Regions from separate parts of the Thermus sp. FJN-A genome, predicted to be linked through region 2. Evidence: riboswitches for the same ligand, from Rfam matches in the RefSeq annotation. Region 2 holds a riboswitch; the other holds the start of a gene.

Region 1 (6,978 bases), on a different contig from region 2:
AACCCTCCTGGATGAGAAGCTCCGCCGCCCTCAGGGTCTCCAGGGGGTCGGGGAGGAGGTAGGTGGGGTCGGGGATGACCTCCAGCTTCACCCACCGCTCCCCGGTGAGGAGGCGGCCCAGCCGGGCGAGGCGCACCGCCTCCTCGGCCGTTTTGGCCCCGGCGGTGTTGGGGAGAAGCCTAACCCCCTGCAAAGCCTCCAAAAGCCCCACGTGCCCCGGGGCCTTGAGCTCCACCCGCCTCACGGAAACCGTCACCACCTCGGCCCCCGCGGCGGCCAGGGCCTCCCGCATCACCCCGAAGTCCTTGTACTTCCCAGACCCCAGGATGAGGCGGCTTTTAAGCTCTATGGGACCCACCTTCCAGGTGTCCATCTAGCCTCCCTGCATCAGGGCCACCACCTCCACCACGTCCCCGTCCTTCAGGACCCGGTCCGGGGCCTCGAGGCCCGAGAAGGCCTCCTCGTTGAGGAGGATGGCGACCCTTTTAAGCTCCACGCCGAGCTCCTCTAAGACCTCCTTGAGGGTCCTTCCCTCCAAGGGCTTGGGCTCCCCGTTAAGCCACACCATAAAGCCTCTCCCGAAAATCCCTGGCCGCCTTCCCGGGGTCAGGGGCGTCCAGGATGGCCCGGACCACCACGATGCGCCTCGCCCCGGCCTCCAAAACCCGGTCCAGGTTGGCGAGGTCAATCCCCCCGATGGCGTACCAGGGCTTTTCCCCGAGGTTTTCCGCCGCCCAGCGCACGTAAGCGAGCCCCGCCGCGGGCCTGCCCGGCTTCGTGGGGGTCTCCCACACGGGGCCCACGGAGAGGTAGTCCACCCCCTCCTCTAGGGCCCGCAGAGCCTGCTCCGGGGCGTGGGTGGAGCGGCCCACCCTCCCCCCAAAGAAGCGCCGCGCCTCCAAGGGCGTGAGGTCGTTCTGCCCTAGGTGGACCCCGTCCGCCCCCAGGAGGGCGGCGAGGTCGGGGCGGTCGTTCAGGAAGAAGGGCACCCCGTAGCGCCGGGCGAGGGCGAGCATCCTTTCCCCGAGCGCCAGGGTGGGCCGCGCCTCCCAGTCCTTGGCCCGAAGCTGCAAGACCTCCACGCCGCCCGCCAAGGCCCTTTCCGTGCGCTCCAGGGTCTCCGCAAAGGACCAGCCGGGCCTTGGGGTCACCACCAAGTAGAGCCTTCCAAGCAACCTTTCACCCCCTTAAGGCCAGCGGGAAAGGCCCACGCGGCCCAAGGGGGTTGGGTTTTGGGGGGTTGGGGTCTTCCGCATAGGCTTCCCTCCGCCGGCATTACCCGGATCAGGTTCCAAGGGTTGCTGGGATGAACCCAGCTCTCAGCCCCTCCATTGGGGCACCCCTAGCCTGCCCCTCCACTATAGCACGCACCCACCCAGGAAAGGGAACACGGGCTACACTGGAGGAGAACCCATGCGCCCCTACCTAGCCCTAGCGAGCCTCCTCTGGAGCCTCCACCTGGGCGTGGTGGTCGTGGCCGCCCTGGGCCTTCCCGCCCCCAGCCTCGGCCTCGCCCGGAAGGCCCGGGACCAGGGTGCCTCATACCCTTGACTTTCATAGGCTCAATGGTATACCATCCCCTCCAACCCCCGGTCCCCGGGGGTCGGAGGTGAGGGATGGCAGAGCCTGTGGACAGGGCAAGCGGCACGCCCCTGGACCCGGCGGCGGAGGCGGAGATCCGGTACCTGGAGGCCATGATCGCCCGCCTCGAGGCCGGGGAGGAAGACCCCGAGGACTTCCGGGTCTACCGCCTCAAGAACGGCATCTACGGCATCCGGGGACGCCCCGAGCACCACATGATCCGCATCAAGCTCCCCGTGGGGCGGATCACCCCGGAAGGCCTTAGGGTCCTGGCGGATGTGGCCGAGCGCTATGCGGAAAACCGCCTGGCCCACGTGACCACCCGCCAGGCGGTCCAGCTCCACCACGTCCACCGCCGGGACGTGCCCAAGGTCCTAAGGGCGGTGAACGCCGTGGGCCTCACCACCCGGGAGGCCTGCGGCCACTCCATCCGGGCCATCACCTGCTGCCCCTACGCCGGGGTCTCCCCCGAGGAGCCCTTTGACGTCACCCCCTACGCCGAGAGGGCCTACCGTTACTTCCTCCGCCACCCCGTGGGGCAGAACCTCCCCCGCAAGTTCAAGGTGGCCTTTGAGGGGTGCGCCACGGACCACGCCCGCACCCCCATCCACGACATCGGGGTGGTGGCGGCCCTGGAAGGGGGGAAGCGGGGCTTCCGCATCTACGTGGGGGGGGGCCTGGGGGCCGCCCCCATGAGCGCCGAGCTCTTGGAGCCCTTCACCCCCGAGGAGGACCTCCTCCCCACCATGCTGGCCATCATCCGCCTCTTTGACCGCTACGGGAACCGCAAGGTCCTGACCCAGGCGCGGCTCAAGTTCCTGGTGAAGAAGTGGGGCATCGCCGCCTTCCGGGAGGCGGTGCGGGAGGAAAGGCGCATCGTGAAGCTCACCGCCACCGGGGAGGACCTAAGGGCCTGGGCCCCTCCCCAAGAACCCGAACCCCCGAGGCTTCCCAACCCGCCCCAAAAGCCCTTCTCCTTCGCCCCGGGGTTTGACGCCTGGCGGCGCACCAACCTCTTCAAGCAGAAGCAGGAGGGCTTCTACACCGCCATCGTCCGCCTCCCCTTGGGGGACATCACCCCGGAGGGGCTTAGGGCCCTGGCGGAGATCGCCGAGACCTACGCCGCCGAGGTCCGGAGCGCCATCAGCCAGAACCTCCTCCTCCGCTTCGTCCCCGAGGAGGCGTTAGGGGGGCTTTACGAGGCCCTTTTAGAGGCGGGGCTCGCCTGGCCCGAGGCCCACACCCTCCTGGACATCACCCGCTGCCCGGGGGCCGACACCTGCAACCTGGCCATCACCCGCTCCCGGGGGCTCGCCCAGGCCCTGGAGGCCCACCTCGCCGGCCTCCCCCTGGCCCAGGACCCCGGGGTGAAGGCCATCAGCCTCAAGATCTCCGGCTGCCCCAACTCCTGCGGCCAGCACCACATCGCCGACATCGGCTTCTACGGCTCAAGCCGCAAGGTAGGGGAAAGGGAGGTGCCCCACTACGTCCTCCTCCTGGGCGGGCGCACCCGGGAGGGGGAGGCTCGCTTCGGCCAGGTGGTGGGCAGGATCCCCGCCCGCCGGGTCCCCGAGGCGGTGGAGAGGATCCTGAAGCGCTACGAGGCAGAGCGGCAAAACGGGGAAAGCTTCCAGGCCTACCTGGACCGGGTGGGGGCGGCCTCCTTCAAGCCCCTCCTCCAGGACCTCCAGGAGGTCCCCCCTTACGAGGAAGCTCCCGAGTTCTACCAGGACCTGGGGGCCGAAGGGGAGGCCTTCAGCGTGCAGCTTGGGCGCGGGGAGTGCGCCGTTTAGGGAGGAGGCCATGCGCCTCGCCTACGCCGGCCTAAGGCGCAAAGAGGAGTTTAAGGCCCTGGCGGAAAAGCTCGGCTTCACCCCCCTCCTCTTCCCCGTCCAGGCCACGGAAAAGGTCCCCGTCCCCGAGTACCGGGACCACCTGCGGGCGCTTGCCCAAGGGGTGGACCTCTTTGTGGCTACCACCGGGGTGGGGGTAAAAGACCTCCTCGAGGCGGGAAAGGCCCTGGGCCTAGACCTTAGAAAGCCCTTGGAAGGGGCCTTCCGCTTGGCCCGAGGCGCCAAGGCCGCCCGCACCCTAAGGGAGCTCGGCCTTCCCCCCCACGCCGTGGGGGACGGCACCTCCAAAAGCCTCCTCCCCCTCCTTCCCCAAGGCGGGGGCAAAGCCGCCCTCCAGCTTTACGGCAAGCCCCTTCCCCTTCTGGAAAACGCCCTGGCGGAAAGGGGCTACCGGGTCCTCCCCCTCATGCCCTACCGCCACCTCCCGGACCTCGAGGGGGTCCGCCGCCTCGAGGTGGCCGTCCTTGCAGGGGAGGTGGACGCCCTCGCCTTCGTGGCCGCCATCCAGGTGGAGTTCCTCTTTGAGGGGGCGAAGGACCCTCTGGCCCTCAGGGAGGCCCTCTCCACCCGGGTCAAGGCCCTGGCCGTGGGCCGGGTCACCGCCGACGCCTTAAGGGAGTGGGGGGTTAAGCCCTTCTACGTGGACGAGACCGAGCGCCTGGGCAGCATGCTCCAGGGCTTCAAGCAGGCCCTGCAAAAGGAGGTGGCATGGCCTACTTCCCCCTGATGCTGGACCTGAGGGGCCGCTCTGTCCTCCTCATCGGCGGGGGACCCGAGACCTCCATGAAGCTTATGGCTCTCCTCGAGGCGGAGGCCCAAGTCACCGTCCTCGCCGAGGAGAACCGGTTCGGGCTGGAGGGCCTCGCGGCCCAAGGGAGGATCCGCTGGATCCCCCGGGGCTACCGGGAGGGAGACCTAGAGGGCTTCTTCCTGGTCATAAGCCACCCCGAGGACAAGGCCATCCACCCCAAGGTCAAGGAGGAGGCGGAAAGGAAGCGGGTCTTCCTCGTGGCCGTGGACGACCCCCAGAACGCCAGCGCCATCCTCCCCGCCGTCCTTAGGCGCGGGGAGCTTTTGGTGGCTCTTTCCACCTCGGGGGCCGCCCCCGCCCTCGCTGTAAGGCTCAAGGAGCGCCTGGCGGGGCTTTTCCCCGAAGCCTACGGGGAGCTCGTGGCCTTCCTAAGGACCTTGAGGCCCAGGATCGCCCAAATCCCGAGCTTTGAGGAAAGGAAGCGCCTCTGGTACCGGATCGTGGACCAGGCCCTGGAGGCACTGGACCTGGACCCCAAGGAGGGCCTCCCCAAAGCGGTGGCCAAGGCCGAGGAGGCCCTAAAGGAGGTGGAAGCGTGGACAAGGTAAAGGCGGCGAAGGACCTCATACGGGAAGCCCTCGCCCAAAGCAAAGCCCCCTGCTTCACGTGCAGCTTCCAGGCGGAGGACGTGGTGGTCCTCCACCTGCTCCTAGGGGAAAAGCCCGACCTCCCCGTCCTCTTCCTGGACACGGGCTATCACTTCCCTGAGGTCTACGCCTACCGGGACGAGATGCAAAAGAGGCTCGGCTTCCGCCTGGTGAACCTCACCCCAAGCCTCTCCCGGGAGGAGCAGGAGAGGCTTTACGGAAAGCTCTACGAAACCGACCCCGGCCGGTGCTGCGAGATCCGCAAGGTAAAGCCCCTCTTCGCCGCGCTGGAGGCCCACGACACCTGGTTCACGGGGCTCAGGCGGGAACAGTCCCCCACCCGGAGGGACCTTAAGTCCATCGAGGAAGCCCGCCTCCCCTCGGGCCACCGCCTGAAGAAGGTAAACCCCCTTTACGACTGGACATTTAAGGAGGTCTTCGCCTACCTGGCCGTGCAGGACCTCCCCTACCTTCCCCTCTACGAGGAGGGCTACCTCTCCATCGGCTGCGCTCCCTGCACGGCGAAGCCTCTGGACCCCTCGGACCCCCGCTCGGGCCGCTGGGCGGGGAAGAGCAAGCTGGAGTGCGGCATCCACCTGCACGGCAAGGAGGGGTAGATGGCCTTTCTGCTAGGCTTCTTCATCGCCTTCGCCATCGGGGTCACGGGGGTGGGGGCGGGGACGGTCACCGCGCCCCTCCTCATCCTCGCCCTGGGGCTTCCCCCGGAGGTGGCGGTGGGCACCGCCCTCCTTTTCGGCTTCCTGGTGAAGGTCCCCGCCGGGGGGGTCTACCTCCTAAGGGGGCAGGTGGACCCCAAGGCGCTTTTCCGCCTTCTTTTAGGCGGGATCCCGGGGGTGCTTCTAGGAAGCCTCCTCCTCGCCCAGCTCAAAGGGGCCAAGGATTTGGTTCTCCTCCTCGTGGGCCTCACCGTGGTCCTCTCGGCGGGGCTTGGGCTCTGGCGGAGCCTTAAGGGGCTACCCCAAGGAAAGAAGAGACCAGGCCTGCTGCCGCCTGCGGCCTTCGGGATCGGCCTCGAGGTGGGCTTCTCCTCCGCCGGGGCCGGGGCCTTGGGGACGCTCCTCCTCCTCTACGCCACCCGGCTTTCCCCCCAGAAGGCGGTGGGCACCGACCTCCTCTTCGGCCTCGCCCTCGCCCTCTTGGGGGGCGGGGTCCACCTCTACTTCGGCCAGGTGGACCCGGGTCTCCTCCTCGCCCTGGCCTCGGGCGGGGTAGCGGGGGGGCTTCTCGGGGCCCTCTTCGCCACCTGGCTTCCCAAAAAGCCCCTGCGGGTAGCCCTCCTCCTTTGGCTCCTCTTTATCGGAAGCCAACTCATCTACCGGGGGGTAGCCCATGGGTAGGGTCTATTTGGTGGGGGCAGGCCCGGGAAACCCCGAGCTCCTCACCCTCAAGGCCTACCGCCTCCTCAAGGAGGCCCCCGTGGTCCTCCACGACCGCCTGGTGGACGGGCGCATCCTGGATCTTATCCCGGGTGAAAAGGTCTACGTGGGCAAGGAAGAAGGGGAAAGCGCAAAACAAGAGGTGATCCACCGCCTCCTCCTCCGCTATGCCCGGGCCTACCCCTTCGTGGTGCGCCTCAAAGGAGGGGACCCCATGGTCTTCGGGAGGGGCGGGGAGGAGGTGGTTTTCCTCCTCCGGCACGGCGTCCCCGTGGAGGTGGTCCCCGGGGTGACGAGCCTCCTCGCCTCCAGGCTTCCCCTCACCCACCGGGGCCTCGCCCACGGGTTTGCCGTGGTCACCGGCCTCCTGGAGGGAGGCGGCTACCCCGACCTTCGCCCCTTCGCCCAGGCGCCCACCCTGGTGGTCCTCATGGGGGTGAAGCGGAGGGTCTGGATCGCCAAGGAACTCCTCCGCCTGGGGCGCAATCCCCTGGAACCCATCCTCTTCGTGGAACGGGTCTCCACCCCCAAGGAGCGCCGCGTCCTAGCCTCCCTCAAGGAGGTGGCCGAGGGGAAGGTGGCGGTGGAGGCCCCCGCCCTCTGGATCCTGGGCGAGGTGGTGCGCCTCTTTGCCGAGGCCGAGGAGCCCACAGCGGCTTTGGTCCTGGGAGGTGAGCCGTGGTAGAAAGCCTTCCCACTTTGGCGATCGGCGAGGACGAGAGGCTGGACCTGGAGAACCTGGCCACAGG
Region 2 (6,978 bases):
TGCCTCACCGACGCCCTTCTTTAGTAGCCTGAAGGGGTATGGAGGCGCGCACCCTCGAGCTGGTCTTCCCCGAGCACACCAACCCCTTGGGGGCCGCCTTTGGCGGCTTCGTGCTGGGCCTCATGGACAAGGTGGGCTCGTACGCCGCCGCCCGCAGGGCCAAAAAGCCCGTGGTCACCGTGGCGGTGAGCAGCGTGGAGTTCAAGGTGCCCATCCGCACCGGGGACCTCCTGGAGGTGGTGGCCCGGGTGGTGCGGGTGGGGCGCACCTCCCTCACCGTGGAGGTGGAGGTCTACAAGGAGCGCTTCGGCCAGGAAAACGGCCGCGTGCTCGCCACCAAGGGACAGCTCACCTACGTGGCGGTGAACGAGAAGGGGGAACCGGTGCCGGTGGAGGCCCATGCGGGTGCTGATTGACGCGGATTGCCCCCTCTGCCAGGCCTTGGGGCGGGGCCTGAAGGCCCTGGACCTTAGGGGCACCCTCCGGGTGGAAGCCCTTCAGGAAGCCCGGGACCTCCCCCAGGTGGAACTCCTGCAGGCCCTCCACGTCCTGGAGGGGGACCGGGTGCACCGGGGCTACGCCGCCCTTCTGGCCCTGGGCCGGAGGCTCCCCCTCCTCTGGCCGCTTTACCCCTTCCTCCTGCTGGGGCGGGTGGGGGGCCTGGGGGAAAGGCTCTACGCGGCCCTGGCCCAAAGGAGGCGACGTGCCTGAGCTTCCCGAGGTGGAGACCACCCGGAGGAAGCTCCTCCCCCTCCTCCTGGGGAAGCGCCTCCAGGAGGTGCGCCACCAGGACCCCGCCCGCTACCGCCACACGGAGAGGGCCCGGGGAAAGGCGGTGGAGGGCATCGCCCGGCGGGGCAAGTTTCTCCTCCTTGCCCTTTCCGGCGGCCTGGAGATGGTGGTCCACCTGGGCATGACCGGGGGGTTCCGCCTCCGGGAAACCCCCCACACCCGGGTGGCCTTCCTCTGGGACGGGGGGGCCCTCTTCCTCCACGACCCCCGGCGCTTCGGCCGGATCTGGGTGGTGGAGGAGGGGGACTACCGGGAGATCCCCCTCCTCCGGCGCCTGGGCCCCGAGCCCCTCTCCGAGGCCTTTTGCTTCCCCGCGTTCTGGGAGGGGCTTAGGGGAAGCAAAAAACCCCTCAAGGCCCTCCTCCTGGACCAGACCTTGGCCGCCGGGGTGGGCAACATCTACGCGGACGAGGCCCTCTTCCGCGCTGGGCTAAGCCCCTTCCGCCGGGGCCTGGAGGTGGAGGAGGCGGCGGCCAAGCGGCTCTATAGCGCCATCCGGGAGGTGCTCCTCGAGGCCTTGGCCCTGGGGGGAAGCACCCTCTCCGACCGCACCTACCAGCAGCCCGACGGCCTCCCCGGGGGGTACAAAGAGCGCCATGCGGTCTACGGCCGGGCGGGCCTGCCCTGCCCCCGGTGCGGCCACCCGGTGGCGCGGGGGGTGGTGGCGGGAAGGGGCACCCACTTTTGCCCCCGGTGCCAAACCTGAGCCCTTTTCCGGGGTCCTGGCGCAAGCCAGCATGGGGTGGTATTCAACCCCACCGCCCCCTGCCCCGGTCCAGGAGGTAGAAGAGGAGCCCGGAGAGGAGGGCGAGGGAGGCGGCCATGGCCAGGGCTTCCCGGAAGGGGACCTCCCCCGGCCTCCCCAGGCGCTCGTAGATGCCCAGGGTCAGGGTGGTCCACTCGGGGCGCCAGAGGACGAGGCTCGCCCCGAACTCCCCCAGGATGGCGGCCAGGGCTAGGGCCAGCCCCGACCGCAGGGCAGGCCACACCAAGGGGAGCTCCACGCGGAAAAAGGCCCTAAGGGGCGTGGCCCCCAGGACCCGGGCCGCTTGGATTAGGCTCGGGGAGAGGCTTTTCAGGGCGGGGAGGAGGGCCCGAGCCAAAAGGGGGTAGGCCAGGAGGGCGTAGGCGGTGAGGAGGAGGGGCAAGGAACCCCGCCAGGCGGGGTAGGCCAGGAGGTAGCCCAGGCCCACGGCCACCGGGCTCACCATGAGGGGGAAAAGCCCCAAAAGGTCCAGGAGGCGGCTTCCCCGGGCGGCCGTGGCGTAGGCCACGCCCAGGGGAAGGGCCAGGAGGAGGGCCAGGGCGGTAAAGCGGAGGCTATTCCAGAGGGCCAGGGAAAGGGGGGTGAAGTCCTCCGTGGCCCAGGCGGAGGCCAGGGCCGAGGGGTCGGCGCGGAGGAAGAGGGCCCAAAGGGGGGCGAACAGGAGGAGGAAAAAGGCGGCAAGCCCCGCGCTCCAGGCCCAGGAGGGGGCGGGGAGAAGCTCCCCAGGGGGGAGGGGGTAGGGCCGGAAGCGCAGGTACAGGAGGACCGCCAGGCCCAAGGTGGCCATCTGCAGGAGCATGAGGGCGCTGGCCTCGGGGAAGGCCAGGCGGTAGGCCAGGAGGGTGTAGACCTCCACCTCGAGGGTGGCGTACCGGGGCCCCCCCAGGAGGAGGGGCACCCCGAAGGCGGAGAAGGCGTAGAGGAAGACGAGAAGCCCCGCGGAGGCCAGGGCGGGGAGGAGGAGGGGAAGCCCCACCCGCAGGAGGGCCCGCCAGGGGGTAGCCCCCAGGACCCTGGCCGCCCGCACGGGGCCCTCCAGGCGCACCGCCACGGGAAGCAGGATCCTCAGGGCAAGCCCCAGGTTGTAAAAGACGGCGGCCAGGAGGAGGAGGGTCTTGGTGCCGTAGAGGTCCACCCCCAAAGCCCCCCTGGGGCCGAGGAGGGCCAAAAACCCCAGGGCCACCACCGGGGTGGGGAGGACGAAGGGCAGGAGGGAAAGGGCGAGCAGGGCCTCCCTCATGGGAAACCGCCTCCGGAAGAGGAAGGCCAGGGGGAGGGCCAAGAGGAGGGTGAGGAGGGCGGAAAGAAGGCCGTACTCCAGGCTCCACAGGTAGCGCCCCCAGTAGTAGGGGTTGGTCAGGGCCCTGGCCAACCCCTCCCCCACCCCCAGGGCCAGGATGCGCCCGAGGGGGTAGAAGAGGGCGAAGGCCAGGAAGAGGAGGACGGGAAACCCCGCGAGCCGGACCATACCACCCCATGCCGGCCTAAGCCGGCATGGGGGCCCCGGAGAAAGGGCCCCGTGGGACTTCCGGAGGCCACAGGGCAGATGAAGCCGGACAAAAGGGCATCACGCGGCCCCACTCACCGACGGCCCCGGCGCACCGCCTCGGGGCTTTGCCCCTGGAGGACCACCCTGGTCCACTCCTCAATCCAGCGCTCCCGGTTTTGCGCCATGGCCTTGGGGTCCAGGCGGACGCTCCCCAAGGGCTCGGGGGCGAAGCGGAAGACCTCGGGCAGCCTGGCGTCCCTCCTCGCCGGGTACATCCACATCTCCGTGGGCAGGTTCTCCTGTACGGGCCGGGAAAGGAACCAGTCCACCACCTTCTTGGCCCCCGCCAGGTTCTTGGTCCCCTTCAGAACGCCCACGAACTCCACCTGGAAGAAGGCCAGCTCCGGAAAGAGGTTGCCCGTGGGCGGCTCCTTGTACTTGCCCTCGGAGTAGTAGACCTCGGCGGCCGGGGAGGTGGTGTAGGAGACCACCAAGGGCCTGTCCCCCTTGTAGAGGGTGAAGTGGGTGTAGTAGGCCTCGCTCCACCCCTTGGCCACCCGTACCCCCCCGTCCCTGAGGGCCGCCCAGAAGTCCAGGTAGCCGTCCTCCCCGAAGCGGGCCACGGTGGCCATCAGGAAGGCGAGCCCGGGCGAGCTGGTGGCGGGGTTCTGCACCACCAGAAGCCTGGCGTACTCGGGCCGGGCCAGGTCCTGGGGGGCCTTGGGCAAGGGCCTCTCCTTGAAGAAGGCCCGATCGTAGTTCAGGCTCACCCAGCCGTAGTCCACGGGGAGGGCCCGGAAGGTGGGGTCCAGGAGCAGGGTGGCCTTGAGGTTCGGGATCTCCGGGCTCCGGTAGGGGAGGAGGATGTCGGCCTCCAGGGCCCGGGAGAGGAAGGTGTTGTCAAAGCCGTAGATCACGTCGGCGATGGGAGCCCCCTTGGTGAGGATGGCCCGGTTTAGGGTCTCCCCCGCATCCCCTCCCTTGAGAAAGCGGAGCTTCAGGCCCGTCTCCCGCTCAAACTGGGCGATGAGGTTCTTGTCCAGGGAAAAGCTGGAATGGGTGAGGACCGTGATCTCCTGGGCCAAGGCCAGGGCCAAGAGGACCGAGAAGGCAAGCGCGCGCACCATAAAACCCCTCCTTGTCACCGGGAGGGGCCTCCGTCACCTTCCCTACGCCGGCACTACCCGGATCAGGTTCCAAGGGTATCTCTCAGCCCCTTGTGGGGCACCCCCGGTGACCCCCCTATCCTAGCACAAACGCTTACACCCCCCTCACCCGCCGGGCCCTCCCACCGGGGTCCCCGTGCCGGCATTAGGCCTTGCCCTTCCAAGAGGGCAGGAGGGTCGCAAGAGCGGTCTCCAGGGCCCTGCCAAAGGCCTCCGGCTCGTCAATCCAGGGGAAGTGCCCGGCCCCTGGGACCACGTGGATGGGGGCCTTGAGGCGCTCGGCCACCTCCTCGGCGTAGGGGTAGCTGGTGCCGTCCTTCTCGCCCACCACCACCGCCACCGGCCTGCGGCCAGGGGAAAGGTAGGGGGTGTAGTCCAGGTGCCAAAGGCCGTTTTTCAGGAAGGCCAGGGCGGGGGTATCAGAGCCCAGGATGCCCGAACCCTCCGCCACCCACTCGTACTCCAGGCGCCCGTGGGGGGTGGGGAACATGAGGCGGTCAAAGAGGGCCTTGGGCTCGGCGCGCTCCAGGGCGGCCCTCAGGTTTTCCTCGGGGTCGGGAAGGGGCACCAGGCCCGCGGCCTCCGCCAGGCGGGCGGCCAGCCAGGGAAAGCTCACCCAGGGGGAGAGGAGGATGGCCCCCTCGGCCTCCGGGGCGCGGCGGAGAAGCTCCAGGGCCACCACCGCCCCGAAGCCGTGGGCCAGGAGGCCGAACCGCTCCACCCCCAAGGCCTCGGCCAGGCCCAGGGTGTCCTCCACCAAGGCGTCCACGGTGAAGAGCCTGGGGTCCTCCGGCAGCTCCAGGCTCCGCCCCGAGCCCCGCTGGTCAAAGTAGACCACCCGGAAGTCCTCCAGGTAGTCTTGCAGGCCCTCCCGGAGGGCGTAGGCGTTGCCCCCGGGCCCCCCGTGGAGGACGAAAAGGGCGGGAGCGCGCTCGTCCCCCACGTCCTCCACGTAAAGCTCCGCCTCCCCTACGGGGATGTAGCCGATTTCTTCCCGCATCCCCTATAGACTACCCCATCCTGGAGCGTGAAGGTCCAGACCCGCACGCCCCCCAGACCCCGCGCCTGCGCCTCCGCCTCCTCCGAGGCCCCGAAGACCTGCAAGAGCCACACCCCCTCCCCCTCCAGGAGCCACCAGGGGTGGGGGAGCCTCCTCCCCAGGGCCAGGAGGGCCTCCTTATCCTTCCCCTCCACGAAGAGCACCCTCATCCTGCCCCCCAGAGGCGGTGGTACAGGAGGATCTCCGCGCTCTCCTCCAAGGTGGTGAGGAGGCTGTAGGCCTCCAAGAGCGCCTCCTCAGGGCGTTCCTTGAGCCCCAGGGCGAAGGCCCCGTGGCCCCTCAGGAGGCAGGCCCGGTGCTCCTTTAGGGCCTCGGCCACGGCCAAGGCCGCCTCCTCCGTGGCGGAGACGGTCTTTGGGGCCAGCACCGGCACCTCCTTGAGGTAGTACTGGCCCTCGAGGTCCAAGGGCACGAGCCGGTTCAGGGAGAGGGAAAGGGCCACGGCCACCCGGGGGTGGGCGTGGACCAGGGCCCTGGCCCCCGTGCTGCGGTAGACCTCCCGGTGGATGACGCTCTCCACGCTGGCCTCTGGGGGGACGGGCCCCGAAAGGGGCACCTCCACCAGGTCCTCCGGGGTGAGGCGGGCCTTCTGCACGCCGCTTTTGGTGATGAGAAAGCCCTCCTTGGTGCGCACGGAGAAGTTCCCCGCGGTGGCGGAGATGAGCCTTTGCTGGAAGAGGTCCTCCCCCACCTGGCGGAAGGCGGTGTAGAGCCTGGCCTGCATGGGTCCATTATGGCCCATGGAAGGGGGCGGGGAGGCCTCCCCACCCCCTTAGCCGCGGCCGCGCCACCGGGCCCTTTTGCCTGGGCCCCCATGCGGGCCCAGGCCAGCCCGGGGTGGCCTTACGCCTGCTTCCCCGGCTGCTCCCGGCGCAGGGGCCGGCGCAGGGTGGGCTCCTTGGCCTCCACCGCCTCCTTTCTGGCCTCCTCTATGGCCTTCAAGGTCTTCTTGTCCACCACCTGGGTGAAGCGCACGAAGTCCGAGCCCGTGCCGGCGGGGATGAGGCGGCCCAGGATGACGTTCTCCTTGAGGCCGATGAGCTCGTCCTTCTTCCCGGCGATGGCCGCCTCGGTGAGCACGTGGGTGGTGTTCTGGAAGCTGGCCGCGGAGAGCCAGCTCTTGGTGGAGAGGGCGCTCTTGGTAACCCCCATGAGGAGGGGCCTCCAGGCCACGGGGGTCTTGCCCTCGGCGATGAGCCTTTCGTTCAGGGCTTCCACGTCCCACTTCTCCAGGACCTGGCCCTCCAGGAGGCGGCTTTCCCCGGGGTCGGTGACCTCCACGTACTTCAGCATCTGCCGCACCACGATCTCAATGTGCTTGTCGTGGAGCTTCACCCCCTGGGCCCGGTAGACCTTTTGGATCTCGTCCACCAGGTAGCGCTCCACCGCCTCCGGCCCCCGGGCCTCGAGGAGCTGGTGGGGGTCCACGGCCCCACGGGTCAAGGGCTGGCCCGCCTCCACGTAATCCCCGTCCTTCACCACCAAACGGGCCTCCTTGGGGAGCCTGTACTCCTTGGAGAAGCCCTCGGACTCCACAAAGACGGAGAGCTTGTCCTCCGACTCCTCAATGCGCACCACCCCGTCGATCTCGGAGATGACCGCCTTGGCCTTGGGACGCCGGGCCTCAAAGAGCTCAATCACGCGGGGCAGACCCTGGGTGATGTCGGTGCCCGTGGCCACCCCGCCCGTGTGGAAGGTGCGCATG

Evidence for each region. Region 2 has a riboswitch for thiamine pyrophosphate ahead of ACYQ0J_RS09580 (thiamine ABC transporter substrate-binding protein). Riboswitches for the same ligand answer to the same signal wherever they lie in the genome.
Region 1: linked by a shared signal. The riboswitch ahead of thiE (thiamine phosphate synthase) and the one ahead of ACYQ0J_RS09580 (thiamine ABC transporter substrate-binding protein) in region 2 are both predicted to bind thiamine pyrophosphate.

The regions. Positions count from the first base shown of each region.
Region 1 is NZ_BAAHSC010000169.1:69,121-76,098, reverse strand. Features, by position in the region: gene ACYQ0J_RS04685 (thiazole synthase) at 1-373, opposite strand, end outside; gene thiS (sulfur carrier protein ThiS) at 374-568, opposite strand; gene thiE (thiamine phosphate synthase) at 555-1,175, opposite strand; TPP riboswitch at 1,245-1,354, opposite strand; gene ACYQ0J_RS04670 (hypothetical protein) at 1,414-1,551, shown strand; gene ACYQ0J_RS04665 (nitrite/sulfite reductase) at 1,617-3,374, shown strand; gene ACYQ0J_RS04660 (uroporphyrinogen-III synthase) at 3,385-4,161, shown strand; gene ACYQ0J_RS04655 (precorrin-2 dehydrogenase/sirohydrochlorin ferrochelatase family protein) at 4,143-4,793, shown strand; gene ACYQ0J_RS04650 (phosphoadenylyl-sulfate reductase) at 4,781-5,449, shown strand; gene ACYQ0J_RS04645 (sulfite exporter TauE/SafE family protein) at 5,450-6,190, shown strand; gene cobA (uroporphyrinogen-III C-methyltransferase) at 6,183-6,914, shown strand; gene ACYQ0J_RS04635 (sulfate adenylyltransferase) at 6,908-6,978, shown strand, end outside.
Region 2 is NZ_BAAHSC010000194.1:35,694-42,671, forward strand. Features, by position in the region: gene ACYQ0J_RS09555 (4a-hydroxytetrahydrobiopterin dehydratase) at 1-24, shown strand, start outside; gene ACYQ0J_RS09560 (acyl-CoA thioesterase) at 39-416, shown strand; gene ACYQ0J_RS09565 (DCC1-like thiol-disulfide oxidoreductase family protein) at 400-711, shown strand; gene mutM (DNA-formamidopyrimidine glycosylase) at 704-1,498, shown strand; gene ACYQ0J_RS09575 (ABC transporter permease) at 1,542-3,026, opposite strand; gene ACYQ0J_RS09580 (thiamine ABC transporter substrate-binding protein) at 3,140-4,174, opposite strand; TPP riboswitch at 4,196-4,289, opposite strand; gene ACYQ0J_RS09585 (alpha/beta fold hydrolase) at 4,359-5,213, opposite strand; gene ACYQ0J_RS09590 (hypothetical protein) at 5,183-5,422, opposite strand; gene ACYQ0J_RS09595 (fuculose-1-phosphate aldolase) at 5,419-5,997, opposite strand; gene rpoC (DNA-directed RNA polymerase subunit beta') at 6,117-6,978, opposite strand, start outside.